3 regions of the Leptolyngbya sp. KIOST-1 genome follow, and region 1 is predicted to be linked to each of the others. Evidence: predicted binding sites of a transcription regulator. Region 1 holds the regulator's gene; each other region holds the start of a gene.
The links. The regulator HrcA, encoded in region 1, represses chaperone genes, less so after heat shock. The targets are predictions, from matches to a motif close to ANTTAGCACTCNNNANTNNNGAGTGCTAANT.
Positions count from the first base shown of each region.

Region 2: the regulator HrcA is predicted to act here: its motif matches at 4,851-4,881, upstream of groES (co-chaperone GroES).
Region 3: the regulator HrcA is predicted to act here: its motif matches at 5,260-5,290, upstream of groL (chaperonin GroEL).

Region 1 is NZ_JQFA01000002.1:2,722,267-2,732,056, reverse strand. It holds gene hemH (ferrochelatase) at 1-1,009, shown strand, start outside; gene NF78_RS12200 (DUF4126 domain-containing protein) at 1,027-1,590, opposite strand; gene hrcA (heat-inducible transcriptional repressor HrcA) at 1,631-2,725, opposite strand; gene NF78_RS12190 (2Fe-2S iron-sulfur cluster-binding protein) at 2,806-3,291, opposite strand; gene NF78_RS12185 (hypothetical protein) at 3,373-4,161, opposite strand; gene NF78_RS12180 (LysR family transcriptional regulator) at 4,376-5,398, shown strand; gene NF78_RS12175 (Crp/Fnr family transcriptional regulator) at 5,408-6,142, opposite strand; gene NF78_RS12170 (alpha/beta fold hydrolase) at 6,838-7,761, opposite strand; gene NF78_RS12165 (hypothetical protein) at 7,799-8,515, opposite strand; gene NF78_RS12160 (GNAT family N-acetyltransferase) at 9,000-9,449, shown strand; gene NF78_RS12155 (DUF4332 domain-containing protein) at 9,546-9,790, opposite strand, start outside.
Region 2 is NZ_JQFA01000002.1:2,910,731-2,920,520, forward strand. It holds gene NF78_RS12975 (putative bifunctional diguanylate cyclase/phosphodiesterase) at 1-1,471, opposite strand, end outside; gene NF78_RS12980 (hypothetical protein) at 1,814-2,020, shown strand; gene NF78_RS28240 (SGNH/GDSL hydrolase family protein) at 2,123-3,589, opposite strand; gene NF78_RS12990 (DMT family transporter) at 3,683-4,591, opposite strand; gene groES (co-chaperone GroES) at 4,965-5,276, shown strand; gene groL (chaperonin GroEL) at 5,489-7,120, shown strand; gene NF78_RS13005 (glutamine synthetase family protein) at 7,480-8,970, shown strand; gene NF78_RS13010 (acetamidase/formamidase family protein) at 9,440-9,790, shown strand, end outside.
Region 3 is NZ_JQFA01000002.1:883,083-892,872, reverse strand. It holds gene NF78_RS03980 (ABC transporter ATP-binding protein) at 104-1,876, shown strand; gene NF78_RS03975 (orange carotenoid protein N-terminal domain-containing protein) at 1,879-2,367, opposite strand; gene NF78_RS03970 (phosphatase PAP2 family protein) at 2,632-3,327, shown strand; gene groL (chaperonin GroEL) at 3,549-5,231, opposite strand; gene NF78_RS03960 (Tab2 family RNA-binding protein) at 5,420-6,286, opposite strand; gene speE (polyamine aminopropyltransferase) at 6,319-7,602, opposite strand; gene NF78_RS03950 (glycosyltransferase family 4 protein) at 7,868-9,127, shown strand; gene NF78_RS03945 (2Fe-2S iron-sulfur cluster-binding protein) at 9,156-9,398, opposite strand; gene NF78_RS03940 (DUF2470 domain-containing protein) at 9,417-9,692, opposite strand; gene NF78_RS03935 (hypothetical protein) at 9,742-9,790, shown strand, end outside.

The sequences.
Region 1 (9,790 bases):
CCGTGCCCAGCAGTCCCAGGAAAACTACCAGCAGATTGGCGGTGGATCGCCCCTGCGCCGCATCACCGAAGAACAGGCCGAGGCGCTCAAGCAGGTGCTGTCCGACCAGGGCACTGAGGCCAACATCTACATTGGCATGCGCTACTGGTACCCCTTCACCGAGGAGGCCGTCGCCCAGATCAAGCGCGACGGCATCGAAAAGTTGGTGGTGCTGCCCCTCTATCCCCAGTTTTCGATCAGCACCAGTGGCTCCAGCTTTCGCCTGCTAGAGCGACTCTGGCTCGAAGACCCCGCCCTCCAGCGCATTGTTTACACCGCCATCCCCTCCTGGTACGATCGCCCCGGTTACACCGCCGCCATGGCCGACCTGATTGCCCAGGAGCTGGACAAGCTCGACCACCCCGACCAGGCGCATATTTTCTTTAGCGCCCACGGCGTCCCGGTGAGCTACGTCGAAGAGGCGGGCGACCCCTACCAGCGCGAAATTGAGCACTGCACCGAGCTGATCATGCAGGCGCTGAACCGCCCCAACCCCCACACCCTGGCCTACCAGAGCCGGGTCGGCCCCGTGGAGTGGCTCCAGCCCTACACCGAAGACGCGATCGAACAGCTGGCCCAGCAGGGGGTTAAGGACCTGGTCGTGGTGCCGATTAGCTTTGTCTCCGAGCACATTGAGACGCTCCAGGAAATCGACATCGAGTACCGCGAAATCGCCGAAGAAGCCGGTATTCATGGCTTTCACCGTGTCCCGGCCCTCAACACCCACCCCCGCTTCATTGCCGATATGGCCGATATGGTCAATGAGGCCCTGGTTGCCCCCCGTCAGCTGTTCTCAGACGTGGTGCAGCCCGATAAAAAGGTCAAAATCTACCCGCAGGAGCGCTCGGCCTGGGGCCTCACCCCCGTTGCCGAGGTGTGGAACGGTCGGCTGGCTATGGTAGGGTTTCTGGCGCTGCTGCTGGAGTTGGTCAGCGGTCGCGGTCCCCTGCACTTTGTCGGTATTCTCTAGCCATTACCCTCCAGCCGTTACCCTTTGGGTCTGCGGCGCCGGGGCCAGTGCCGCCACAGGTACGAGGTGCGAATCACCAGCCACAGCAGCAACAGGGCAATAATGCCCCCCTGGTTGGGGGCATCAAAGGCCAGCACCGCCAGCACAATACACAGGCCATCGATCACGAAGAAAATCCACAGGGGCGGACGGCGAGGACGGTAAAACCAGCCCACCTGCAGCAGCTGAATCACCAGAGCCAGCAGGGCACTAATCAGGGCAATTAGCGGGTTGATCCAGCCGTCCAGGTCCAGGGTTCTGGCCACAGCCAGACCGGCCAGGGCGCCCACTCCGGGGCTGAGCAGCAGCTCCAGGATTTGAAAGAATCGCTGGCTGTAGCGATCCTTGGACAACATTAGCTCGGCGGTCGACCAGGCGGCCAGCACCCCCAGCACCAGGGCAGGGGGCAGACGCGACAGCAGCGGCACGTTAGACCACAGCTGGGGACCAGACATCAACCCAATCAACAGCAGGGGCAATGCCAACCGCAGTCCCGTCGCCGCCGCGATCGATAGAATGGCTAGTAGTTCAGTGATTATCACGGCATTCCCTTTCCCGCTGGCGCCGCGCCTGGAGACCTCGCTATCCGCTGAGGGCGGTGGATAGGTAATCTGACGCGGCCTTGACGACCGCTACGGCATTCTCGTAAACCATCCGAGTTGGTCCCAGCACCCCCACACTGCCCACCGAAGCATCGCAGCGGGTGTAGGTCGACACCACCAGTGCACAGCCCTGCATGGGTTCCAGCGGATTTTCAGCGCCAATCCAAACTTTAACATCTACACCTTTGGGCGGTTGGCTCGCCGCGGGGGGAGTATCGCACAACAGAGGCCATAGCTGCGACTGGTCTTCCTCCAGCAGACGCACGATCGCCTGAATGCGCTGGGCATCGGAAAATTCAGGCTGGCGCAGCACCTCCGACAGACCGCTGATGACCAGATGGGGCGTTTCTGGAGCCCGCGATCGCTGTCCCAGGTGGCTCAGGGCCTGGCAGAGCAGCGTTCCGTAGTGCTGAAACTCCGCATCGAGATCGCCCCACTGGAGAGCCGTAACCTCCGACAGTGGACGTCCGCGCAGATGGTGGCTGAGAAAATTCGACAAAATTTCCAGATGGCGACGCTCAAGCTCCTCGACGGGTAGGGTAGAACCGCCCAGCCCCGGCGGTAGCTGCAACACCACCGACTGGGTGGCCAGCGAGTCTAGCAGCACCACCATCAGCACCTGTTCCCCGTCCACAGCCACCAGCTGGATGTGGCGAATCAGCGCGCTGCTCGCCTGGGGCACCGTAATCAGGGCCAGGTAACCACTGATCTGGGCCAGAATCTGGGTGGCCGATCGCAGCAGCGATTCCAGGCTGTGACCCATCCAGTCCAGCTCCTCCGAGAAGGCCGCATCCACCCGTCGCCCCACCCGGGTCGAGGGGGACATCAAGCGATCGACGTAGAGCCGATAGCCCGAGTCGGAGGGCACCCGTCCTGCCGAGGTGTGAGGCTGGTACAGCAGGCCGTATTTCTCGAGTAGTCCCATCGTGTTGCGCACGGTGGCGGGGCTGACCTTCAGGTCGTATTCCTGGGCCAGGGCCCGAGACCCTACTGGCTCTGCTGTGGCAATGTAGTGACGAATGGTTGCCTGTAGCACTTGCTGATGGCGAGCACTCAGGGGAAAGGCAGAGTCCATAGGGGGTTGGTATAAAACTCAACTACGGCATTGCCTTACCATAACAGATGTTTTCTGGGGTTCGCGATCATTCCCCAGACCTACAGGTCCTTGCTCTGGGTGAAAAATTCACCAACTTTAAAGCTAGCGGTATTTTCCAGCTGAGTGATCACCGATCGCGTAATCAGCTTGCCCTGTTCCACCAGCACCTCGCCGGTAATCGGGTGCAGCAGGTCTTGTTCCGCCCGGCGGCCAATCAGCGCCTCAATATCCTGCAGCGAGTTGACGTACATCCCCGGCGGCAGCTCAACTACAACCCCATTGGCCATCACCCGAGCCTGACAGGCCAGCCGTGAGTTGGGCTTGCAGGAGGTGATCACCTCCAGCGTGCGCTGCTCGCGGCGGTTGATGGGGGTGAGTGCCTCCATTCCCGACTGCACGTAGATGTGGCAGGTCGCGCACATGCCCCGACCGCCGCACTCCTTGAGAACGTCTAGATCCTTGTTGAGCAGTACGGAGAGCAGGTTGCCGTTGGTCTCAACGGAGGTCTCTTGGGCAATGGGCTCTAGGCGAACGGTTTTAGCCATGGGGTGCAGGGGGGTAGAGGAATAGAAACAACGAAAAGGCGATCGCCGTCAGAGGCTCACAGAGCGGAGCGCTAAGCGGCCCTAGGCGGCGGGGGAATCGAGCAAACAGGCCTGCTCCTGAGCCGTCAACGAACCACTGACCAGGGCTTGGAAGTTGCGGATGGTTCTGCCACCACGACCCAAGAAGGCCGCGACCCAGTCTTTCACCCACTGGTGCTGTTCCGCCGTCAGCGTCATCGGCCCATCGAGGGAAGCTGCAAAGTGGCCATCTTTTTGAACTTCAAACTGCCCGAGCCAGGGGTGATCGGGGCGCGACTGCTTCCAGGTATTGACAACGATAGTTTTGCCCAGGTACTGGGTGGCGCTATCGCTGAGGTGATTGAGGGCGGCAATTACCTCCTGAAGGCCTGGGGTTAGAGTACCCTGTTCGCCAGCCGTTGCCTCAGGCCGAGGCTTCTCATGCTCAGGCAGATCGCTGGCCGTGGCGCTGCCCAGGGTGACACAGCCCGCCAGCAGCCGGAAGGTGGGCACGGCATTGTGTGGCGCTTCGACCAGGGTGGCCTTGAGTTCGTCAATAGCGCTGCGGTAGTCGGTGAGGGGCATCTGGTCGGTGACGAGGACCAGCAAAATTAGCCCCTGATCGAGTTTGTAGATATGGGTGAGCTGATTGGCAAACCGAAAGGAAAAGGTTTCGAAATGGGTCGGTGTGGTATCGACCACCTGCTGAATTCCCTGGGCCAGGGCGTCCTGCTGATGGGAGTTGAGGCTGATATCCGGCCCAAAAAAGAAGGGGCGGTTACGCCCGTCAATGAGCGCCATCCCAGAGATGCCGGGGAGATTGAGGACATTCTGGATTACCTGACGTTTCATAAATCCTTTGGGGTCTCGCTCTAAATTGTGTTGTCGAGTGTCCTGAACCAAGTAATCTAGGGATGGCAGACTTAATTCGACACTCGGCTTGTGGCTATGACTGCATTTGGGGTTGTTGGGGCGACAGGGGTTGCGACGACAGCCACGGGCAGGCCGGCACTACTATCATGGTTTGTTGGCATCCCAGGATTATCGTACGTTAGGGTTAATGCCCATGTCTGACCTTCCTTTTACCCTCGATCAACTGCGTATTCTCAAGGCCATTGCAGCGGAGGGCAGTTTCAAACGAGCCGCGGATAGCTTGTACGTCTCCCAGCCAGCGGTCAGTCTACAGGTACAAAACCTGGAGCGCCAGCTAGACGTGCCGCTGTTTGATCGGGGCGGGCGACGGGCACAGCTCACCGAAGCGGGACACCTGCTGCTGAGCTATGGCGATCGCATTCTCAGTCTGTGCCAGGAGACCTGCCGCGCTATTGAGGACCTCCAGAACCTGCAGGGGGGCACCCTGATCATCGGCGCCAGCCAAACCACAGGCACCTATCTCCTGCCCCGCATGATTGGCCTGTTTCGGCAAAAGTACGCCGATGTGGCCGTACAGCTCCACGTCCACTCCACCCGGCGCACCGCCTGGAGCGTGGCCAATGGTCAGGTTGACCTGGCGATTATTGGGGGTGAACTTCCTCCCGAACTACAGGACTCTTTAGAAAGAGTGCCCTACGCCGAGGATGAACTCGCACTGATCATGCCGATGTTCCATCCCCTGGCTAGTCAGGCGGTGATTCAGCGGGAAGACCTCTACAAGCTGCACTTCATTGCCCTCGACTCCCAGTCCACCATCCGCAAAGTAATCGACCAGGTGCTGACCCGCTGCGGCATTGAGACGCGTCGGCTCAAGATTGAGATGGAGCTAAACTCGATCGAAGCGATTAAAACCGCCGTCCAGTCGGGGCTGGGGGTGGCCTTTGTGTCCAACTCGGCGATCGAAAAAGAGCTGCAGATGGGCGTGCTGCACCGGGCCAAAATTGATTCGGTGGTGGTCAACCGCACCCTCTCGGTAATTTTTAACCCCAACCGCTACCGCTCCAAAGCCGCTGCCGCCTTCACCACCGAAGTTCTACCGCAGTTTACCAACCTACCCCTCAACTTCAAGCCCATCGGTGGCGACAAGTCTGGAGCCGAAAAAAACGGAGCTAAGCCGACCTCTCCCCCCCCAGAGCCCCTGTACCCGACGCCCTAGCTCTACGCCCTAACCCAGTGCTTCAGGGGCCGTAACCTGCTCGGCGGGAATGGCAATCAGTCCGTCTTTATGGATGTAAATCAGCTTGCGCTGGCGCAGTTTGCCCATCAGGCGCGTCACCGTTACCCGGGTGGAGCCAATGGCGCTACCAATCTGGGCGTGGGTCAAAGACCAGGGCAGGTAGTAGCCCGACTCGCAAGGTTCGCCAAATTCTTCGATCAGCAGGGTGAGAAACCCCAGCAGGCGGTCTATGGTGCGGCGTTGGCCCAGGGTGCTCAGCCACAGAAGCTTGCGCTGGTGCTGATAGCGAAAGGCGTCCAGCACTTCTCGGCGAAAGTGGGGCCAGTTGTCCAGGTCGCTCCAGTAGAGCCAGAGGACCGTGGTTTGATCGACATGGGCAAAGCTCTGCAGCAGGAAAGGCGATTGGGCCACAATTTCAAAGGGCTGCCCCGCGCCGACAAAGCCCAGAAACGCCTCTTCACTCAACCCCAGAGCGAGGGCGTTAGACCCCTCATCGTCGCCGCCATCGTCGAGGTCGGGACTGCTCAGTTCTGGGCTGGCTCCCTGGGCAGTTCCCACCAGCCGCACGGCCCCCCGCTCGACCAGGTACAGCAGCCCCGACCGGGTGGGAATACGCTCGTCCTTGTTGAAGGTCCTGGCCCGGTAGTGGGCATGGGCCCAGTCAGTGATGCGCTGCCAGGTCAGAAAGGGTCGGGCCTGATCGGAGGGCTGGGATGATTGCATAGCAATAGCTGGGTGAAACGGTACAGACCATGACCACGGATTGAACGATGGGGAAAGCGCGATCGCGTAGAATCGCAGCATAATAAACCAAATTAGCCGCACGAGCCAGGGAGATGTACCCCTCCACCGGGCTAAAGTCGGCGCTAAATCGGGGGTACTGGGTACTTAAGAACTTAAGCTCAGCCTTGCCCGGAGTTCTCCTGTGAGGCGCAAACGATGGCATAGTCCATTCTTGAAACTTTGTCATCGTAAAAGTTACGCAAACGATCCAATACTAATACAGAGTCCCGTATTTTTTCGTAGCCTTTGCCGGTATCCAAAGACATACTTGGATCCTTTTGGGCGTTTGATATATACTCATATGCCCCTGCTTTGGCGCAGATTTCTCTACTTAGGGACTTGACCTTCCAGACCTGGCCCAATCTCTAACTCAGCGCCCCTCCTATAAGAAATTCTGTTCATTCAAACTGAATTATAGGGATGACATTCCTCCGGCCTGACCCTATAATTCAATTGTGTGAGGAGCGAACCAGAAGAGATGCCGAGACGAAACACGGCCAGTCGTCGGCATCTCTTTTGTTTTGTAGAGTATTTTTTGCGGTTGCTATAGCCTTAGCCAGTCCGGCGACAGTCGAGGGCCAGTCTGAAGCGTTAAAGCTGAGAGGTTAAGGGCGAGGGTGCACAGACCTGGGTGCTCAGGTCACCGCAGCCGAGGACGTTGGATCGGAGGCGCTGAAACGCGGCCCTGTAAGAATGTTCCGCAAGACGTTGGCCACCACCTGAGGCTGTTCTAGCATCGCCAGATGGCCGCAGTTCTCCAGCTCAATCACCGGAGTTTGCCCCTCCCCTGCCATGGGCAGATAGCCTGCCAGGTGGTGCACGTAGCGCGTGTTCATCACCCTGTCCTGGCGGCCGGCCAAAAAGTATGTCGGCACCCGCAGGGCCGCCACCAGCCTGGGCAGCAGATGCACCTCAGCCTCGGTGGTGGATTCTAGTAAGGTCCCCAGGGCAGCGGCGGTGTCAGCCTGCAGCAGGTCGATACAGCGATCGCGCCCCCAGTCGTAGTCCAGGGGCCGCTGCACCATCATTCGAGTTAGTAGTAGGGGCAGCAGTGTATGGCGCAACCAGGAGCGCCGCCAGCTCACGATGTACTGTCCCGCCTGCCGAAACTGCTGGAACTCGCGCTCCAGGTAAATGCCCCCACCCGCGTTGAGGCACACCACCCCCTGCACCTGCTGTGGATAGCAGTGGGCCATCCACAGGGCAATGCTGCCGCCCAGGGAATGGCCCACCAACCACACGGGCCCCAGATCCAACTGTTCCAGAAGCATGGCCAGGTCGTGGGCATAGGCTCCTAACCCGTAGGGCGAGGCCGTTGCTCCCAGGGCGGCGGCGGCGGCGGGCACCCCGCCGCTAAAGTTCTCCAGGCCGTAGCGCGACTCGCCGAAGCCCCGCAGGTCGTAGCTTAGACAGGTGTAGTGCGATGCCAGAGAGTCAATGACGGGCCGCCAGTACCGATGGCTGAGCAGCCAGCCGTGGATGAAGACCAGGACGGGGCTGCGGCCGGCCCCCGTAAGTTCGTAGTAGTGGGATACACCAAAGACAGTCGCCGTCGCCATGGAGGGGGCCTCTGAGGCCATCTTCGATCATCGTACCCTAGCTCATGAGGCGGTAGCGCATGCCCTCGGCAATTTTTTGACCCAGATAGTCGGGGATTAAGCTTTCGTTGGGGCCCAGGAGGTACAGAATAAGCCGGGTCCGCCCTCGCCAGACGAGCAGGTTGGCGTTGACTACCAGCAAATCCTCCTGCCAGATGGCATACATCACCTTGTAAAAGAGACCCGGCTGGTTGTCCGCTTCGATTAGCAGGGCTGGTAAATGGAATACCGGATCCACATAGAACTCAGTCTCAACTCGTTCCAGCCCCGCGTCCAAGTTAAACTCCACAGTCAGCATTTCTTCAACTTCAAAACGCCCCGCTAGGGTCTCTTGAATCGCCCGGCAGACGTTGTCCGTGGTCTTAGGACTCAGGGCTTTGCCGCCCCGGGATACCACCAGCTTGATGAACACCAGCATGGGTGGGTAGATCTGACCGTAGAGGCTGAGGTTGTGAATGGTGAGGCCGTAGGCCGCCAGCACCCCAAAGATATCGCTCAACAAAAACGACTGGTTGCGGTAGACAAAGTGCAGCGCACTCTTGCTCCCCTCGGGCTTAATGTCGAGCACTGCCTTTCGCTGCTTGTAGAGCTGGTAAGCCAGGCGGAGGTTCTGCAGCTGAATCTCGCTGCTGACAAACTGCTCATAGAACTGGGGAAAAGCACGGTTGAAGCGCTTCAGCAACTCAACCGTTGAGGGGTTTAAGCCAGCGGCCATGGTTGGAAGGACGGAACTCCATGGAGGTAACGTTAGCATCTGCCGCATCGGGAAACCCTAGCCCAGCAATACATACCTCCGTCCTAGCGCTTTTTTCAGGCGCTGTCGACGGAAAAAACCCCAGGGTTGGCGACGGTTTACTGTTCCCAGTCACCGATGGGCCCAGGGCCGCCGCATTCTGCTGAACTCGCTAGGGCGATCGCAGCCAGGCACCAGCAGGGTTCACCTTTGCTCACGCAATCCACATAAATCTCGGCATCGCCAGAGGCATCGGGATTTTATGGGGATATACTATGAGAAACGGTGTTCAAGCCCTAAGTTTAGCCTTAGCTGTAGCGATCGTGCGAGCTGTGTAAAGGCTTAGGCTTATCCCCTTGGACGCTGTGCCATTTCATCAACAGAAAGGGCCTGCATGGGTTTTTGGAAAAGTCTTTTTGTCGGGTCTGACGATGCTTCGGCTGGGGAGACAAGGTCGGCGAATACCGTGCTAGAAGCCCTGCCTGAGCAGGGGGAGGGGTCGACAATTGTCTTTAGCACCGATCGCGACCTCGACCTCTACGAGCTAGAGGAGTTGTGCAATGCGGTAGGGTGGGCCCGTCGGCCTATCCGTAAGGTCAAAAAAGCCATCCAGCACAGCTATCTGGTTGTCACCATGTGGGAGCAGCGGGGAGCCCGTCGCCGCCTGGTGGGCTTTTCCCGCGCCACCTCCGACCACGCCTTCAACGCCACCATTTGGGATGTGGTCGTTCACCCTGACTTCCAGGGTCGTGGCTTGGGCAAAGAACTCATGCGCCAGCTGATCAAAAAGTTGCGCAGCGAAGACATCAGCAACGTGACCCTGTTTGCCGATCCTCAGGTCGTCGACTTCTACAAGAGGCTGGGTTTTATGCCCGATCCGGAGGGGATTAAGGGCATGTTTTGGTACCCGGACTAGTCTCCAGATTCCCCTGTGGCTGCCTCCAGGCCTTAGTCAGCGGGTGGTCTAGCCTCACAGTATTAGCCTTACGGGAGACAGAGGTATCTGCGAGTTTCACGATGGTTTGGCAAGGGTTCGCGCCTGCTGAATCCACAGGTTGACCTGGTCGGCGCTGGGGCAGAGGTCATTGCGCTGGAGGGTGGCGACATGCAGCCGCCTTAGGCGGGTAAACAGCCCTTGGGCCGTACATTCTGCCAGCTGTGGCACTGACATGATGCCCGCGTGCAGCAGCAGGCCGCTAAACTCACAGCCCACCGCAGGCACCCGAGCCAGGTCGGCCAAAATCACCCACTTGGTCA
Region 2 (9,790 bases), 190 kb from region 1:
CCACCCGCTGCATGATGCGGTCCAAAAAGTCGTCGTCCTCCAGCTCCAGGGGGCTGATGTTGACCGAGAGATTGAACTGGGGCGAGATCTCCTGCCACCGGGCCAGTTGCTCCAGGGCGTGGCTGAGTACCCAGTCGCTGATGCGGTGCACCAGCCCTGTCGCCTCGGCCACCGGAATAAACTCCGAGGGCGACACCCGACCCAGGTGAGCCGAGTCCCACCGGATCAGGGCTTCGGCTCCGACAATCGTGCCGGTTTCCATACAGCAGATGGGCTGGTAGGCGAGCCAGAACTCCAGCTCACTGCTGCGCTGCTCCAGGTAAGCCTCCAGGGTGATCTGACGCAGCCGCCGTCGAGCCAGATCGCTATTCCACGCCTGAATGCGGTGCTGGGGCAGATTCGAACGCCGGTTGCGTTTGGCCTCCCGCAGGGCGGTTTCGGCGGCCTGAAGCAGACGGTTGATCGGGGTGTCTTCCCCAAACGCCTCGACGGTGCCGCTGGCAACGCCAATGGAGGCGCTAATACTGATGCCCTCAACCTCAATCGCGAGAATATTAACCAGCACATCTTCCGCGATCGCGGCGGGGGTAGGGTAGGGCTCAGCAGCGGCGTCCGCCGCAGGCAGCAGCAGCAGAAATTCGTCGCCACCGTTGCGTAACGCAATGCCGCCATAGCGCTGGGCCTGATCTTGCAGTACCCCAGCGACCGCTTTCAACAACTCATCCCCCAAGAAATGGCCCCGCTGGTCGTTGATCAGCTTAAAACGATCGAGGTCAATGAAAAGGCAGATATCCCAGGTGGCCAGTTCCATATCGAGCACCCGGCGGTTGTAGAGGCCCGTCAGGGGGTCGTGGATAACGCCACTCACTTCGGCAAACGTGAGGTAGAGCAGCTGATCCGACAGGGGGGTGACAAGGGTGGTGTACCAGCCAGAAACCTCGCCCTTGTAGTGAAACTCTAGCCGCCGCGATTCTCCTGACTCCAGGGTCTGAAAGTAGAGATCGATGAGGGACTCCTGGTAGGGGTAGACCGGCTGGCGGTGGACAGGCATTTTTTCGCAGAGGCGATCGCCCGGCCTGAGCAAATTATTAGTGATGCCCAGGGCGGCAGGGTTGAGCTTGAGCAGGGTGAGGTCGTCGCCGCTGCGTTCGTAAAGCATTTTGCCGGTCAGGGCCTGATCCCAGGTGGCCTCCAGCAGACTAAAGGTTTCGCTCAGGTAGCGCAGGCGCGTCTGGCTGGCGAGTAAGGCCACCACCGCCGTCCAGGAAATTCCCGCCGTCACCCAGTGCCAGCGGGTGCTGTGCAGGTGCAGGGCGCTTAGGGTGTGTCCCACGCCGCAGCTGAAGACGAACAAAATCATCAACAGCAGGTTGAGCCAAACCTCGCGCTTGCTCCACCGCAGCAGCGGCAGCAGCGTCAGGGGAATAATGAAATACGCCGCTGCGATCGCCCCATTGGCAGCCGTCTCCATGCCTGGCTCTCTCCTCCGCAATGCCCCTGTCTGGTTTTAGCCTAGACATGGAATCGGCTCGAACAAACATCCCGGTTCAATTATTAACTGACCAGGGATTGAACACACACCGAAGAATCACCCCATTCAGCCCAGGACAGTGGGCGGAGATTTGGGCAGACGGATCCGCTGGTGCGAAGTGCAACAGCCTGTTGCGAAGCACAACAAAATTTGTCAGGGCGTAAAGGTTCAGCTGGGAACAGTAGCGGTTGGGTTGGGCTTTTCAGAAAATGGTGGGATGCGCCCGCAACCTCGGTCCTGTGGCCCAGGTTGCCCCAGCCCCTGATCAAGAGGACAACCGCTATGACGACTCCCAAAGAAGTATTTGAGCACCTCAAGCAGCTTGAAGAGGTCGATACCGTGCAAAGTGCCAAATACCGCGAAGAGGCCCAGGAAGTGCTGGCCGACGACACCATCAGTTTGAAATGGCGGCGCGCGATCGCCGATCGCCTCAACCGAGCCAACCACGACCTGGGTCTGCACACCGTCACCACCGACGAAAGCTATTAAATCAGCCGCCCAGGGACAGACAGAGGCCCCGCATCCATCACGCTAACGGCCTCTGTCTGATATTCCACCCCCTGGCGCCCAGGTACCGTCACCCAGATACCATCACCCCAGATCGGCACTCACCGCCAGCCAAGCCTCCGGGCTGGGCACCAGAGCGTTTGCGGTCGCTTCAGCCAGGTTGCTTGTGCCCTGGGGCAGCCAGTCGGCCTCGAACCCAGCGCTCAGGGTCGGCAGCAGGTCGGCCCCAGCCTGTACGTAACCAGCCTCCACCAGGGCGACCTGAAACACGTCCGATAGCAGGTCGTGGACTCGCGTTGTCGGGTGCTGCTGATCCCACCAGAAAAAGCCGGGGTCGTTGAGCAGCAGTGGGTCGGGGCCATTGGGCAGCAACGGGTTGAACAGTGGGTCGGTGACATTGGTAAAGCCAAACTCTGCCGGCGCGCCAATGATCTCGTTGGTGAGCCCAAACAGATCGACCGGAATGATGTCAATGGGCAGAGCTTGCTCTAGCGCCGTGAGGGCATTGGCCAGCCCCCCATTGAACCCCAGGCTCAGGGCCGTAGCCTGCTGGCTGGTGCCGTCGAGCAGGGTGCGGGGGGTGAGGCCCAGGTTGGGCAGGTTGGGCACCAGGAAGGTGTCTGCCCCCCGCGCCGCCAAACTGCCGATCGCCGTGGCAATATTCTGCACCGAGTTGGCTAGAAAGGCCGGAATCGCGGCGGGGTCGCTGGGCAGGTTAAACAGGTCATTGGCCCCGGCCCACACCACGTACAGACCATCGGGGTTGGCCGCTCCCTCGCCCAGGCTACCGAGATAGCTATCCACCTGGTCCAGCAGCCCCGGCAGGTTGGGATCGATGCCTGTAATCGATCCAATCAGCGGATCGAGGCCGTTGTCGCGGCCCGTGGTGGCTCCTCCGAGGGCAAAATTTTGCACCTGGGCTGGCTCTAGCCCCAGGTCACTCGCCAAGTAGTCCACCCAGATATCGCCGTTGGAAAATCGCCCCTGGGAGTAGGGAAAGGGCGGGAAAAAGCCGGTGAGCCGGAACAGGTTGCCGGGGTCGGAGAGGCTGTCGCCAAAAATGGTCAGGCTGTTGAAGCTGGGCACCAGCGCCTGGGTTTGAAAGCTCTCCGGCGTCAGGCTGGTGGCCTCCACGTTGAGCAGAATGACGCTAGGTTCTGGCTGGTTCAGGTAGCGCAGGGTGGTGTTGCCCCCCTGCTGGGCGATCGCAATCTGCCCCAGACTCAATCCGCCCTGCAGCAAAAACCGATCGACCCCAGGGGTAAAATCCACCACGGTATCGACCCGGCCATCGTTTCTCAGCACAAAGGTATCCTGTCCTGCCCCGCCGACAAGGCGATTTTGGCCCAGGCCGCCGTCCAGCAGGTCGTTGCCTGGTCCACCATAGAGGCGATCGTTGCCCCCACCCCCAAACAACTGGTTGTTACCCCCCAGGCCAATCAAAATCTCGTCTCCGTCGCCCCCAATGAGCCGATCATCGCCAAATCCTCCCAGCAGAACGGTGCTGCCAAACAGGTTAATGGGGCCAATCAGGGCAGAAATTGGGCTCAAAAAAGACAATATTAGCGATGCCATAATGCCTCCCGGCAAAAAATAAGCTGGCACAAACTATGCTCAGCATAGCGAACGCTAATTTCCTCTCACTCACACTTTGGGCAGACTCAGCACGACATTTACGCCCAGCAAGATTAGCCCCATACTGGCCACCATAGGGGCGGTTAGCGGCTCCCGAAAAAACAGCCAGGCCAGGGCCGCCACAAAAATCGGCACCAAACTGTAGACCACGCTGGCGGTGCGGGTCGGCCCCACCTGCTGAATGCTGAGGTTAAACAGCAGGTAGGCAACCCCCGAAGCCGCCACCCCCATATAGACAATGGCCAGGAGCGAGTTCCAGGAGACGAGGGTGAGCTGCTGCCACCAGCGTTCGGCGGCAGCCAGCCCCAGCAGCTGCCCCACCCCCGCCACCGCCGCATAGAAGGTGATCGTCAGCCCCGAGTAGCGCTGGCTCAGCTGCTTGATGATTAGCGAATACACCACCCAGCACAGCACGGCGCACAGCATCAGCCCATCGCCCCGGTTTAGCTCCAGGGTCAAGAGGTTAGTCAGGTTACCCCGCGTCAGCAGCGTCAGCACCCCCAGCAGCGCCAGCACAATGCCTGCGTACTGGCGGCGGGTCAGCCGTTCGCCAATGAACAGAGCCGCCATCACCCCAGTCACCACCGGGTTAAAGGCGTTGATAATGGCAGTGTTGGCGGTGGCCGTGTAGCGCAGGCTGAGAAAGAAAAAATAGTGGTAGCCCACCACCCCAAACAGCCCCAGCAGCGCCATGGCACCCCAGTCCGATCGCGCCACCGTTAGCGCCTTACTCGGCCGAGCACTACGGCTGATCAAGAGCCCCAGCACCACCATCGCAATCACGTAGCGCAGCAGAGATGTCGTCAGCGGTCCCAGGTCCACCGTGGTGTACTTGCCCGCCACAAAGCTACCGGCAAACAGAAAGCTGGTCAGCACGGGCAGCCAAACCTTGGAACCGGGCAAAAAGGACATAGCCATTGCTCTGAGGAGATAAATACTATAAGCGTTCAAACGCAGCCATTCCCAGCCCGATTCTGACCGCGATCGCCCCCCTCTCTCCCTCACCCATCCACCCTCTCTCCCTCACCCATCCACCCTCTCTCCCTCACCCATCCACCCACCCACCCTCCCTCCCTCCCTCCCATCCACCCTCCTACCCATCCACCCTCCCACTCATCCCCCCAGTTCGGGAACCCGTACAGGTCTCCGCGTTGCGATCGCCCCCCTCCGCGCCGTAAATTAGCACTCGGAGCTTGTGAGTGCTAAGCTCTAAAGTCTGTGTGGTGCGCCTGTATTGCGTAGGGTATGTCCCTCAGGCGCTGTCTTAATAGCAAATTCGGAGAAGCATTGTATGGCAGCTATCACGTTGGCGGCATCTAGCGTTAAGCCCCTAGCCGATCGAGTTTTGATTAAAGTAAGTGCGTCCGAAGAGACCACCGCTGGCGGCATTCTGCTACCCGACACTGCCAAGGAAAAGCCTCAGGTGGGCGAAATTACCGCCGTAGGTCCCGGCAAAGCCGATGACAAGGGCAGCCGCCAGGCTATGGAAGTCAAGGTTGGCGACAAGGTGCTCTACTCCAAGTACGCCGGTACCGATATCAAGCTGGGCGGCGACGAATTTGTGCTGCTGTCTGAGAAGGACATTCTGGCGGTGCTGGGCTAGGCCCAATTTTGGATTTTAGCTGGTGAATTTTGGCCGCGTAGGGTGGGCACTGCCCACCACTGACTACGCCGGATTTTATTGGGTTTTGCGATCGCCTTGCCCAGCCCTCCTAACCGCTGAAACCCGCCGTTTGCCTCCCCCCTCTGACCAAAACCGTCTGACCGACACGTTCCCGTTCACTCCTAACTCTTCTTGCGGAGAAAATCGATTCCATGGCTAAGCGCATTGTTTACAACGAAAACGCCCGTCGCGCCCTCGAAAAAGGGATGGACATTCTGACCGAAGCTGTGGCCGTCACCCTCGGCCCCAAAGGCCGCAACGTGGTGCTCGAAAAGAAATTTGGTGCCCCCCAAATCGTCAATGACGGTGTCACCATCGCCAAAGAAATTGAGCTCGAGGACAACATCGAGAATACCGGTGTGGCCCTGATTCGTCAGGCCGCCAGCAAAACCAATGACGCTGCTGGCGACGGCACCACCACCGCTACCGTGCTGGCCCACGCGATCGTCAAAGAAGGTCTGCGCAACGTGGCCGCTGGTGCCAACGCGATTTCGCTGAAGCGCGGCATTGACAAGGCCACCGCCTTCCTGGTGGAGAAAATTGCTGAGCACGCCCGCCCGGTGGAAGACTCCAAATCCATCGCCCAGGTCGGCTCCATCTCCGCCGGTAACGACGAAGAAGTCGGTGCCATGATCGCCGAAGCCATGGAGAAAGTGGGCCGCGAAGGCGTCATCTCCCTGGAAGAGGGCAAGTCCATGACCACCGAACTGGAGGTCACCGAGGGCATGCGCTTCGACAAGGGCTATGTCTCCCCCTACTTTGTCACCGACACCGAGCGTATGGAAGCGGTGCTGGATGAGCCCTACATCCTGATCACCGACAAGAAAATTGCCCTGGTGCAGGATCTGGTGCCCGTGCTAGAGCAAGTGGCTCGCTCCGGTCGCCCCCTGATCATCATTGCCGAAGACATTGAGAAAGAGGCCCTGGCCACCCTGGTGGTCAACCGTCTGCGCGGTGTGCTGAACGTGGCCGCTGTGAAAGCGCCTGGGTTTGGCGATCGCCGCAAAGCCATGCTCGAAGACATCGCCGTGCTGACTGGTGGTCAGGTGATCTCTGAAGACACCGGCCTCAAGCTCGACAACACCAAGCTCGACATGTTGGGTCAGGCCCGCCGCCTCACCATCACCAAAGACACCACCACCATTGTCGCCGAAGGCAACGAGAAGGATGTCAAGGCCCGCTGTGAGCAGATCCGTCGCCAGATCGAAGAGACCGACTCCACCTACGACAAAGAGAAGCTCCAGGAGCGCCTGGCCAAGCTCTCCGGCGGTGTGGCCGTAATCAAGGTCGGGGCTGCCACCGAAACCGAGATGAAGGACCGCAAGCTGCGCCTGGAAGACGCCATCAACGCCACCAAGGCGGCTGTGGAAGAGGGCATCGTCCCCGGCGGCGGTACCACCCTGGCCCACCTGGTGCCCGACCTGATCACCTGGGTTGATGCCAACCTCAGCGCCGAAGAGCACACCGGCGCTAGCATTGTTGCCCGCGCCCTGGCCGCGCCGCTGATGCGCATTGCCGAAAACGCTGGCCAGAACGGTGCTGTGATCGCCGAGCGGGTCAAAGAGAAGGACTTCAACGTTGGCTACAACGCCGCCAACGGCGAGTTTGTCGACATGTTTGACGCCGGTATTGTTGACCCCGCCAAGGTGACCCGCTCTGCCCTGCAGAATGCGGCCTCCATCGCCGGTATGGTGCTGACCACCGAGTGCATCGTGGTCGATCTGCCCGAACCCAAAGAAGGCGCTCCCGCTGGCGCTGGCATGGGCGGCGACTTCGACTACTAAGCGATCGCCCAACACCAGGTGGCGATGATCACCTGACTTAGCTTGAAAGCCGCCCTGACTATCATCAGGGCGGCTTTTTTTATTGGCCCTTGACACCACTCCAGCTCCGTCTCCTGCCAGCTCCGACCCGCGGAACCTGGTTCGAAAACATTGAGCCCGTAGCGCATTGCCGTAGCCGAGCAGGCTCGATGCCCTTCGCCCGACTGAATCGGGGCCAACCAGACAGGATTGGATATCAGCCCCCTTCAGGTTTCTAGATCGACGTATCAAAGGCTACAAACTTGTCATAACAAGTTGGCTTTACTGAAACCAGCCATAACCGCTTTATCCAAAGCTTAGGAGGTCTCACGGTGACTGGAGTGCTGACACGGGTTGACACCTCGACGGATCTGGAGCGCTACGTCGTCGCCGAGGGGCGCGATGAGCTGGTCAAGCAAGTGCGGGCCAAAATTGACGAACTGGGGATTCAGTACATCTACTACCAGTTCATTTCGGTCACCGGACGCATTGTCGGCAAGGGCATTCCGGCCGACTACTGGGAAGCTACGGCGGCGAACGGCTTTCAGCTGGTCTACGGGGCGACGGTCAACCTGGCGATGGATCGCAACAGCCAGTACCTGGGCTACGGGCCAGAGGCCGCCGAACTCGTTGCCATCCCCGACCCGGAGACCTTTTGTCAGCTGCCCTGGGATAAGCGGGTGGCCCGGGTCTACTGCGTCTGCTTCCGCAACCGCGAAGAGGAGGTGGATGCGGCGGCGTTTTTGACCGGCGACTGTCGCGGCAACCTCAAGCGCATCCACACGGAATTTCAGGAGAAGCACGGCCTGCAGCTGCGCCACGGCTGCGAACCCGAGATGATGTGGCTGAAAAAAGGGCCCGACGGCAGGCCCGACGGCGGCGTCACCAAGCCCAACTGCTACCACATCGACCAGTTTGAGGAGCTGCGCCCGGTCTTTCTGCGGGTGATCGAGTACAGCCGGGCCATGGGCCTGGACATGATCCAGGGCGACCACGAGGACGCGCCGGGACAGCTAGAGCTGAACTTTATGTTCGACGACGCGCTCAGGACCTGCGATCGCCTCACCACCTACCGCCAGATCTGCGCCCAGGTGGCCCGCGAGTTTAACCTGATCGCCTGCTTCATGTCGAAGCCGTTTATGGGGGTGTCGGCCTCGGGCTGCCACCATAACCTGTCCCTGTGGCGCGGCGGTGAACCGGCGATCAAGATGTTTGGCTTTGACAGCCTGCCCGGTCTGGAGGGCAACTACACCTACCACCGGGGCGGCGAGAATACCTTCATGCCGGTGGAGGGCACCTCCAAACGCATTCCTGGCCCGGTGGGGCTGCACTGCATCGGCGGCGTGATTGAGCACCTGCCCGCCCTGACGGCGATCGGCTGCTCCACGGTCAACTCCTACCGCCGCCTGTGGGATGCGGGCTTTTGGGCTCCGGTGTACTCCGACTGGGGCTACCAAAATCGCACCTGTGGCCTGCGAGTGTCCGCCCCCGGTCGCTTTGAGTATCGGGCGGTTGACTCCATGGTCAACCCCTACCTGATGGCCGCCGCCATGCTCAAGGCCTTTGACGACGGCCTCAGCCGCCAGCTCGACCCCGGCGAGCCAGAGCAGCGCAATATCTACGAGGCGATGGACAGCGGCAAGCAGGTGAAAAAGCTGCCCATGTCCCTGGGTGAAGCGCTGGATGCCCTGGCCTCCGACGAGGTAATCAAATCGGCGCTGCCGGGGGAGATGTACCGCCTCTACGACCAGTACAAGCGGGATGAGTGGATCCGCTTTTTGGCCACCACTACTAACTGGGATGTGGAGAACTACATGGACTGTCTGCCCTAGTACTTGACCAACCTGATTGTGACAGGCTCCAACCGTCTAACGGTGCAGGGTACACGGTGTACGGTTTAAGGACTGCCGTGAACCGTACACCGTGTACCGTGAGCCCCGCCAATCTGTCATCTTTGGCTTGGCAGACTCCTAGGTAGATAGAAAAACTGGGTTTCTGGGGCGACAAATAGGTCCTCTGGGGCGCGCCGAAGAAACCTGGTTTCCGGGCGCGTATTCTTTTTACGCTGTCCCTCTGGTTCCTACCTCTAAAGAGAGTTGTCGCAGGCGAGACCCCAGGGTTCTTCTGCCCTTGGCGCTGTGCAAATCAGTCTACCCCTACAAGCACCCTGGGGTCTGTGCAGCAGATTTCCCTTGTCATGGGAACCTGGAAAAATTAAGTTTCTCAGTATACAGAAGCGAGACACCTGATGCAGAACCATAGGGGAGGTTTATGGTCAAAAATTCTCGCAGGAGACTTAAAATGTCTGAAAATCGCAAAAAACGGTGGCCGAAGCTGTGGCCGTCGTTGTTTGTTGCCACGGTCGTTCTCTGCTTTGGGGCCAGCTTTTTGCCTACGGGCATGCCCCGGGCCAGCGCGGCGGTGCCTCCCCTCGAAAGCACGCTGCCTACAAGCTGCTCTAACGCTTCTAGCAGCCCCCGCCACTACCAGGTGGCCGCTAGCCCCGAAACGGTGCACTGGGGCTTTTACAGCAAAAATCTGGCCCCAGTCGTTGCGATCAATTCCCAAGACTACGTGACCCTAGAGACCATTACCCACCACGCGGGCGACGACTACGATCGCATGATTGCAGGTGACCCAGCGATCGAGGCG
Region 3 (9,790 bases), 1.8 Mb from region 1:
CCTTCCTCCATTTAATACCGATTCCGATTTCCATACCCCCGATTCTTTATTCCCCAGCAGCGCACCTATAATCCAAGCAGCGATGGCTTAACAGGTACCTGCTATGACCCCGACCCTAGCCCAAGCTGCGCCTGCGGAACCCAAGCCAAAGCTCTCCACCCTCGGCCGATTTTTGCGTTACTTTGTCCCCTATCGTCAGGAGTTGCCCCTGGCGCTGCTGCTGGTGGCCATTGGCGCGGCTACCCAGGCGATCGGGCCGTTGCTGATTGGCTGGTCGATTGACAACCTGATTCTGCCGGGCAATCTGCCCGGGCTGCTGCGCATGCTGGTGGCCCTGACCGCCATTTACATCGTGGGGCTCTGGGCCATTCGCGGCCAGATTTTACGCATGGGCTCCATTGTGCAAAAGCTGCTGGGGCAGCTGCGGCAGGACATTTTCGACAAAGTGCAGAGCCTGCCAGTGAGCTTTTTCGATCGCAGCGAGGCCGGCGATCTGATGAGCCGCCTGCTCAACGATGTGAATACGGTAAATCAGGCCTTTGGCCTCACCATTCCCCAGGTGCTGGGCCAGACCTTCAGCCTGGTGGGCATTATTATCGCGATGGTGTCGATCAACCTGCAGCTGGGCCTGCTGAGCAACCTGGTAGTGCCGCTAATGATCTTTACCACCGGGTTTTTCTCCCGCTGGGCCAGACGCCGCTTTCGGGTCACTCGGCAGACCATTGGCGACCTGTCCGCCAAGCTCGAAGAGGACATCGGCAGCGTGAAGGAGGCCCAGGCCTTCAACCGTACCCAGCTCAACATTGAAGAGTTTGACAGCCTCAACGCCGCCAACCGCCGCGCCAACGTGCAGGCGGTGGCGGTAACAGCCGCTTTTTTGCCCTCCATCGACTTTCTGAACACCCTGGCCACCGCCGGGGTAATGGCCTACGGCGGCTACCTGGCGGTGACGGGGGTAATGACGGTGGGCACGGTAACGGCTTTTTTGCTGTACGTGCAGCAATTCTTTCGCCCGATCCAGATTCTCAGCCAGTTCTACACCCAGGCCCAGTCGGCGCTGGCCGGCCTGGACCGAATTTTTTTGCTGCTGGATGAACCCGCTACCCTCCAGGACGCCCCCGACGCCACAGATATGCCGCCGATTCGAGGGGAGGTGCGCTTCGAGTCGGTAGGGTTTGGCTACACGCCCAACCAGCGGGTGCTGAAGCAGGTTAACCTCTGCGCCCAGCCGGGGCAGATGGTCGCCCTGGTGGGGCCAACCGGGGCAGGCAAAAGCACGATCATCAACCTGATCATGCGGTTCTATGACGTGTCGGAGGGGGCGGTCAAAATTGACGGCCTTGACCTGCGCCGGGTCACCCAGGCCAGCCTGCGTCGCCAGATTGGCATCGTGCTGCAGGACAACCTGCTGTTCAGCGGCACCGTGGCCGAAAACATTGCCTTTGGGGCACCCCAGGCTACCCAGGCCGAGATCGAGGTGGCGGCCCAGACCGCCAATGCCCATGAGTTTATTACCTCGCTACCCCAGGGCTACAGCACCCGCCTGGGGGAACGGGGGGCTCCCCTCAGCCAGGGGCAGCGGCAGCTGGTGAGCATTGCTCGAGCGGTGCTGATCGACCCGCGCATTCTGGTGCTGGATGAGGCCACCAGCAGCATCGATACCCGCACCGAAGGGCTGGTGCAGGACGCGATCGCAGCCCTGCTCCAAAACCGCACCAGCTTTGTAATTGCCCACCGACTCAGCACCGTCACCCAGGCTGACCAGGTGCTGGTGATTCAGCAGGGGGCCATCGTCGAGCGGGGTACCCACGCCGAACTGATGGCCCAATCGGGCATCTATGCCAACCTCTACGCCCTGCAGCTAGGCAACGACTGACGTTACACAGCGGAGCCGCTGGCCGGACCGCTGCCCATGCCTTCGACGGCGTTGCGCAGGAGGGTGATCTGCCCCTCAAAGTCCATCGTCTCCAGGGCGGCCAGTAGGTCCTGGCCCTGGTTGGTCAGCTCGTAGTCGTCCGGCATGGGGATGATATCGCCACTGTCCATGCCCTGGGCCAGGAAGTACCAGAAGGCCAGCTTGGTGTTGGCACTGAGGGAACCGTACTCGCGGCCAATCTGGTTGGACTGGTCGCTGCGGGCGATCGCGCGCATGATCTCCAGCTGCTGCTGCTGATCTTGCTCCTTCACCTGGTTGTAGAGGCCGGTGGCAATTTCGGGAGACGCCGACCCTGGGGCGGCGGGGGTGACTGAGTCGCCCATCTGCTCATAGATGAACCACAGAAGCGCCAGCTGCTCGTCGACATCCAGGCCTTTGAAGACCTTAAGGGCCTGGTCGGGGTTGTTGACGGCGGCGGTGTAATTAGTCATAAAAAATCCTTTGGCTACGGTTGGGCAGCGGGCAGCGGAATACGCCTTTTGGCGGGCGATCGCTGCCTGGGCTGACTATTTGCAACGTAGGTTAATATTTGCCCGCCTCCATCTGTCCATAGCAGGAATCGCAGCTCATCTCTGAGTGGGACGGGGTCGAAATCGGCTGAAATGGACTGTTTTTGACCCTAAAGGGGGTTCAAATTGATCCTTTACCTGGATTACGGTAGCGTGAATAAATCCCCCAAGGGAACAGACCCACCCATGAAACGGATCAACGTGCGCGATCGCTTCAAATCTTTTTTTGGCTATCTCAAAACCCTGCTAACGCGCCACTACCGATCGCTGCTGCTGTTGTTGCTAGGGGTGTATCTGCCCTTCCAATTTTTTGGCGAACTGGCGGAGGTGGTCTGGAAAAACCAGGGCGGGTTCCCGTGGGACGAGCCTATTCTGCTCACCATTCGCACCATGGCCACGCCCCAAATCGATACCGTTGCCATCGCTTTGACCCAGCTGGGGGTGGCGGGTGGGGTACTGCCAGCGACGATCATCATTTCCCTGCTTCTGTGGCAGAGGCGGCAGTGGCGATCGCTCGCCTACTTTCTCACGACCCTGGTTGGTACCGCTATCCTCAACCTCACCGCCAAGCTGCTGCTGCGCCGGGTCCGCCCCAGCCTGTGGGAGTCACCCGCTCCTGAATACGACTTTAGCTTTCCCAGCGGCCACGCCATGGCCAGTATGGCCTTTGTCGCCGCCCTGGTAATTTTGCTGTGGGGCAGCCGCTGGAACTGGGTGGTGGTGGGACTGGGCAGCCTGTTTGTGCTGGTCATCGGCTGGACTCGCCTCTACCTGGGCGTCCACTACCCCAGCGACATCATCGCCGGCTGGCTGGCCTCGATCGCCTGGGCTGTAGGCGTATCCCTGGTGCTCAAGCCCCAGCTGATCAGGGTAGATCGCTAACATGACCAAAGCCACCCCCCGAGGAAGATGGCTTTGGCTCGTTGCTTAGAACGTAGGTGGGATCTTGGCTGGGACTCTGACTATACAAAATTCGATTGAATAAACCCTGAATCCTAACCAGGAACCCCCTAGGGGCGTAGCAGGCTACGCCCCTACAAAGTGGGTGGACTCAACCAGGATTCGGTATTAGCCAGGGCTCCCGGCCGTGGGGCAATGGCAGGCTACATCATGCCCATGCCACCCATGCCGCCCATGCCGCCCATGCCGCCCATGCCACCCATGCCACCCATGCCGCCCATGCCGGGGTCGCCAGCGGGGGCAGGAGGCTCAGGAATTTCGGCCACCAGCGCTTCGGTGGTGAGCACCATGCCCGCGATCGAGGCGGCGTCCTGGAGGGCCGAGCGCACCACCTTGGCCGGGTCAATGATGCCTGCCTGGATCAGGTCCTGGTAATCGCCGGACAGGGCGTTGTAGCCCATGGGGAAGTCCATCGCCTTCACCTTTTCGACAATCACCGAGCCTTCCTGGCCCGCATTGTCGGCAATCTGGCGCAGGGGCGCTTCCACCGCCCGCATCACGATATCAACCCCGATCGCCTCTTCGGTGCTGAGGTTGGCCTTGACCGCCGCCAGCCTGGGCGCCAGGTGCAGCAGGGTGGCCCCGCCACCGGGGACAATGCCTTCTTCGACGGCTGCTTTGGTGGCGCTGAGGGCGTCGTCAATGCGCAGCTTGCGGTCTTTGAGTTCAGTTTCGGTGGCGGCCCCGACCTTGATCACGGCCACGCCCCCGGCCAGCTTAGCCAGCCGCTCGGAGAGCTTTTCTTTGTCGTAGTCGGAGTCGGTGCGCTCCAGCTCCTGGCGGATCTGGGCGATGCGCTTGTCGATGTCGGCCTTGTTGCCCGCCTCGGAGACCAGGGTGGTGGTGTCCTTGGTGAGGGTGACCTTGGTGGCGGTACCCAGCATCGACAGGTCGGCGGTATCCAGGCTGAGGCCGACTTCTTCAGAAATCACCTGCCCGCCGGTGAGCACGGCGATGTCCTGGAGCATGGCCTTGCGGCGATCGCCAAAGCTGGGTGCTTTGATAGCAGCCACATTCAGCACGCCCCGGGCCTTGTTCACCACCAGGGTGGCCAGGGCCTCGCCCTCAATGTCTTCGGCGATGATCAGCAGGGGGGCACCCTCGCGGGCCACCCGCTCCAGCACCGACACCAGGTCTTGAATCGAGCCGATTTTCTTGTCGGTGATCAGCACGCGGGCATTGTCCAGTTCGGTCACCATCCGCTCCTGGTCGGTGACGAAGTAGGGGGAAATGTAGCCGCGATCGAACTGCATCCCCTCAACCACATCCAGCTCGGTGTAGAGCGACTTGGACTCTTCAACGGTGATCACGCCATCCTTGGTCACTTTGTCCATGGCTTCGGCAATCATGCGGCCGATCTCTTCGTCGCTGCCAGCGGACACGGTGGCCACCTGGGCAATAGTGGCGTTGCCTTCGACAGGCTTGGCCACGGCGGCAATTTCGCTAACCAGGGCGGTCACGGCTTTTTCAATTCCGCGCCTGAGGCTGACGGGGTTGGTGCCGGCGGCCACATTCTTTAGCCCCTCTTTGACCATGGCCTGGGCCAGTACGGTGGCGGTGGTGGTGCCATCGCCCGCCAGGTCTTTAGTCTTCGAGGCGACCTCCTGCATGAGGCGGGCACCCAGGTTCTCGAAGGGATCTTCCAGATCGATCTCTTTGGCGATGGTGATGCCGTCGTTGACGATCTGGGGGGCGCCGTACTTCTTCTCAAGCACGACATTGCGCCCCCTGGGGCCAAGGGTAATTTTAACGGCGTCGGCTAGGGCGTTGACGCCTTTTTCGAGGGCCTGCCGCGACGCCTCATCAAAGGAAACTCGTTTTGCCATGTCCTGTCTTTCAGCTCTCCAGAGACAAACTTAGCACTCACTGCGTTCGAGTGCTAACCCAGCTAGATTACCGCTGTCCGGGGCGGGGGGTAAGTCGCAATAACCGATCCTCGAAAATGGAGGCGGAGGAGAGCTAATCATTTTGGATTGGGGATTTTGGAGTTGAGATTGGGGTTTTCTCCCTGGGGTCAGGGCTCCTGCTGCAGGAGCCAGAGTCCGGTGGTGGTCATGCCCGAATCGTCGGGGCGCACTAGCAAAAAGTGAAGCCCCTGGCTCTGCTGCTTGCGCTGCTCAAACCGCTGACCCGCTTGGGATACCTCGGCATCCTCAAAGGTGGTGAACACCCAGCGATCGCACAGTCCAGCCTCCAGAATCAGCCCGTCGGGGTTGCCCCGGATGTAGCTCAGCCAGGCGGGCGTCTGGGCCTGAATCCACCGGGCCAGGGCCATCGCCTGCCGCCCCGCATCCACTACGACCCCAGGAATAGGGGTGGTGCTGGCCAGCCCCAGACGCGAGGGCAGCCGCGGCGCGGGCAGGTGGCGCAGGGGAATCGGTTCGTGGGGCAGGGTTTGCTCGAAGTCGTAGGCCGACAGGGCCGTAAAGCCCCAGCGGCTTGGGGACGGTGCCCCGCTCGAAGCGCCCCAGAGACTTTCGGGCAGGGGCAGCGGTGGCGGCGACTCGATGTGCAGCGGGTGGTAGGGCACGGGGATGGCGTTGGGCTGGCTGGGGTACCACTTGGCCCGCTGCTGCAGCCACTGGTGCAGGGCGGGGGTACGGCGGGTGGGTTCTACCGCAATGCCCAGCGGTTCACAGGCGACGCTCAGCAGCGACAAGGCCTGGGGCCGAAACACCTGCAGGGTATCGGGGGCGGTGCCCGCTTTGGCGAGGGCCTGGGCGATCTGGGCCGTCACCCAGGCCTTGTCGATCGCCCCCTGGGGGGCCGTAGCGCCGTAGCTAAAGGCAAAGTCCTCGCTGCACAGCAGCAGTTCCCACAGCGGGTCGCCGCTGTCGCTGACCAGGGGTGGACGGTGCAGATCGGCCTGCCAGGCGGGCATAGCCATACCTCCTTTAATGTGGTTGGCGGGCCCTATCGCTTCAGCATGGTCTGCACAAAGGTGGGCAGCGCAAAGGCGGCCTGGTGCATACCCACGTTGTAGTACTGCAACCCGTGCTCGGCGGCAAAGCCGGCCGACTTCGCCGCATCCAGGCCCTGCAGGGGGTGAGCGGCACCCTTGGTAGCGTAGTTAAAGCTCCACATGCCCGTGGGGTAGGTGGGGATAAACGCCAGGTAGCAGAACACCTGCTCGTCGCCAAAGATGCCCTTGAGACAGTGGTGAATATCCACAAAGGCCCGCTGGTTAAACCGGGGCGACTCGCTCTGGGCCGCGATCGCGCCGCCGGGCTTGAGAATCCGATACACCTGCTTGTAGAACTCGGTACTAAACAGCCCCTCCGACGGCCCCACCGGGTCCGAGGAGTCGATCACGATCAGGTCGTAGCTGGTATCGGGGGCATTGGCCACAAAGGCGATGCCGTCCTCGATGCGGAGGTCGAGTTTGGGGTCGTCGAGGGCACCGGATAGCGAGGGCAAAAATTCCTTGGAAGCCCGCACCACCGCTTCGTCGATTTCGACCATGGTGACAGACTCCACCTGGGGGTGGCGCAAAATTTCGCGCACGCTGCCGCCGTCGCCGCCGCCAATCACCAGCACGTTTTTAAAGCTGGGGTTGAGCAGCATCGGCACGTGGATGATCATCTCGTGGTAGGCGTTTTCGTCTTTTTCGCTGCACATCACCATGTTGTCGATGGTGAGCATTTTGCCGTAGGCGAAGGTGTCAAAGATCTCCACGGTCTGGTACGGCGACTTCTCGCGAAACACGCGATCGCCCTTGTGGCGAATCGACAGGGCGATGTCGTCGTTTTTGTCGGTAAACCAGACGCTGCGGCTCTGCTTGGGGGTGATCAGCCTGTTGGTGACCTCGTCGCGCAGTTCCCCCAGGTCAATGTCAACACGCTCCAGCAGCTCGAGCTGGCCCCGGTTCATCTCCAGGGCCGAGCCGTAGTCGGCCTTAAACGCCAGCTTGAGCTTGTCAAAGGAGATCCAGGGGTTGACCGTGTCGCCGCAGGTGAACAGATCCACCGCCGCGTAGCGGTACTCGGGCCAGGTGTGAATGGCCAGGTGGCTTTCCTGAATCACCACCACCCCCGACACACCAAAGGGCGAAAAGTGGTGAAACACCGAGCTAATCACCGTGGCCCCGGCATCGGCGGCCGCCCCCACCATGCTGCTCTCAATCAGCGGCACATCGTTGAGAATGTCCGACGAGCAGCCGAAGAACTCCACCAAAATATGTCGTCCGAGCGAATTCATGTGCCGATACCCCCTTAGAGTTGGCCCAAATCAAAGATCGATAACTGTATCACTGTTTAGAGTCTATTGGCCCGGCGGATCTGAGCCCGTGGCCTTAGGCATCTTGTAATGGTTTAGATGCTCGGCGTCCGGTTTGGATGTAGGCCAGATCACATCTGCTGGCCAGAGGCCCATCGCCCCTGCCGTTGCAAAGGGGCAGCACCTGGGCACCCTAGGGGGAGTCGCTGAGAGGGTTGGGCTGGCCACAGCCCAACCCTTATTCATGATGAAAATTGCCTACGCCACCACCTACGATGTGCGCGATCGCGCCGCCTGGCCCCGCCGCCACCTGGGCCTCTACGGGGCCGGGCAAAAAATCGCCGAGCTGCTCCAGAGCGCCGGGGCCGAACTGGCCTTTTTGGGCCCGCTGCGCCAGCCCAAAGTGCCGATTACCCGGCTCAAGTGGCTGTACTACCAGCGCCTGGGCCAAAGCTACTACAGCCCGGTCGAGCCCTGGGTCTCGCCCCGCTACGCCCGCCAGATCGAGACCAAACTGGCCCGGTCTGGGGCCGACCTGCTGCTCTGCCCCGAGAACGCCATTCCCCTGGCGCGGGTGAATACTGACCTGCCCACGGTGCTGTGGACCGATGCCCTGCTGGGCAGTCTGGTCGATTTTTACCCCCACCTCACCAACCTCTGTGCCGAAACCCGGCGACGGCTGCACGCGGTGGAGCAGGGGGCGATCGATCGCTGCGATCGCGTCATTCTCACCTCCGAGTGGGCGGCTCAGTCGGCGATGGCGCTCTACAAACTCCCCGCCGATAAGCTGCGGATTATTCCCCGCGGGGCCAGCCGCGCCCAGGACCTCCGCCAACCGGAGGTCGAGGCCCTGATCGACCAGCGCCCTCCCGGCCCCTGTCGGCTGCTGTTTTTGGGAGTCGATTGGCACCGCAAGGGCGGCCCGCTGGCCCTGGAGGTGGCCGAAACCCTCAACCGGCAGGGCCTCGAAACCGAACTCTGGGTGGTGGGCTGCCAGCCCCAGACCAGGGGCGACTTGCCCCCGTTTGTGAAGCCCTACGGCTTTATCGATCGCGCCAATCCGGCGGGCGAAGCCCACTTTTCCCGCCTGCTCAACCAGGCCCATTTTCTGATCTTTCCCACCAAAGCCGACACCTTTGGCATCGCCATCAGCGAGGCCAACGCCGCCGGGGTGCCCTGCGTAGCCGCCGCCGTAGGGGGCATTCCCACGGTGCTGCGGGCTGGGGTCAATGGCCAGGCGTTTGCCCCAGGGGCCAGCGCCCAGGCCTATGCCCAGTACCTTGCCACCGCTATGGCCGACCCCGCCGGGTATCGAGAGCTGGCCCTGGCGGCCTGGCGGCACTACCGCCAGCACCTGAGCTGGGAGGCGGCCCAGCAGCAGGTCTGGGGCGACCTGCAGGCCCTGGTGACTGGGCCCGATCGCGCCCCCCAGCCCACGCGGCCGAGGGCACATCCCCTCGCTGAGCTCAATCCGCTACCCGGGCTCAAGCAGGGGTTCTGGCCCTAACGACCTGCGATCGCTGGACCTGCGGTCTTCACCAGGTGGGATCTACGTACAGGTTAATCACCAGCGTCTGCTGCCCCGGCGGCACCGCTGAAATGCAGGCGCAGATCGGGTCCGTCTGCCCCTCTAGCTCCACCTCGCAGGCGTGGCACGACCCCATCAGGCAGCCGGTGGGAATGCTCACCCCGGCGCGATCGGCGACCGCCAGCAGCGGTTCCCCCACCTCGGCGTCAACGGTGACCCCATCGGGCAAAAAATGAATTGAAACGCTCATGGCTGTGGTGTGGATGGCTTAGACCTGGGCCTGCTTGAGCATGGCAACCAGGGTGTGGTGGGCGTCTTCGGCCCCCTCCAGGGTGTGGTCAAAGGGTACCCGCACGGGGGTCTGCGCCCCGTCCACGGTAACGGCCAGGGTCATGCCCTCGGCGTCGATCGCTTCCATGGTGGCGGCGGTGGCGGCGGGCTGGTTGCCGTAGGCGGTGGCGTAGAACAGCACTGCTTCGGCGTGGTCTTTGTTCATGTGCTTGCAAATGCGATCGCTGACCGCAGGGGTAATTGGCTCAGCCATAAAAAATCCCGTAGACTACTTCAACATTGGCCATCTGTTACATGCTGCTATGATACCGCCCCTGCCCCCCTCCTCAGAGCACCCCTGGCCGACGGGCC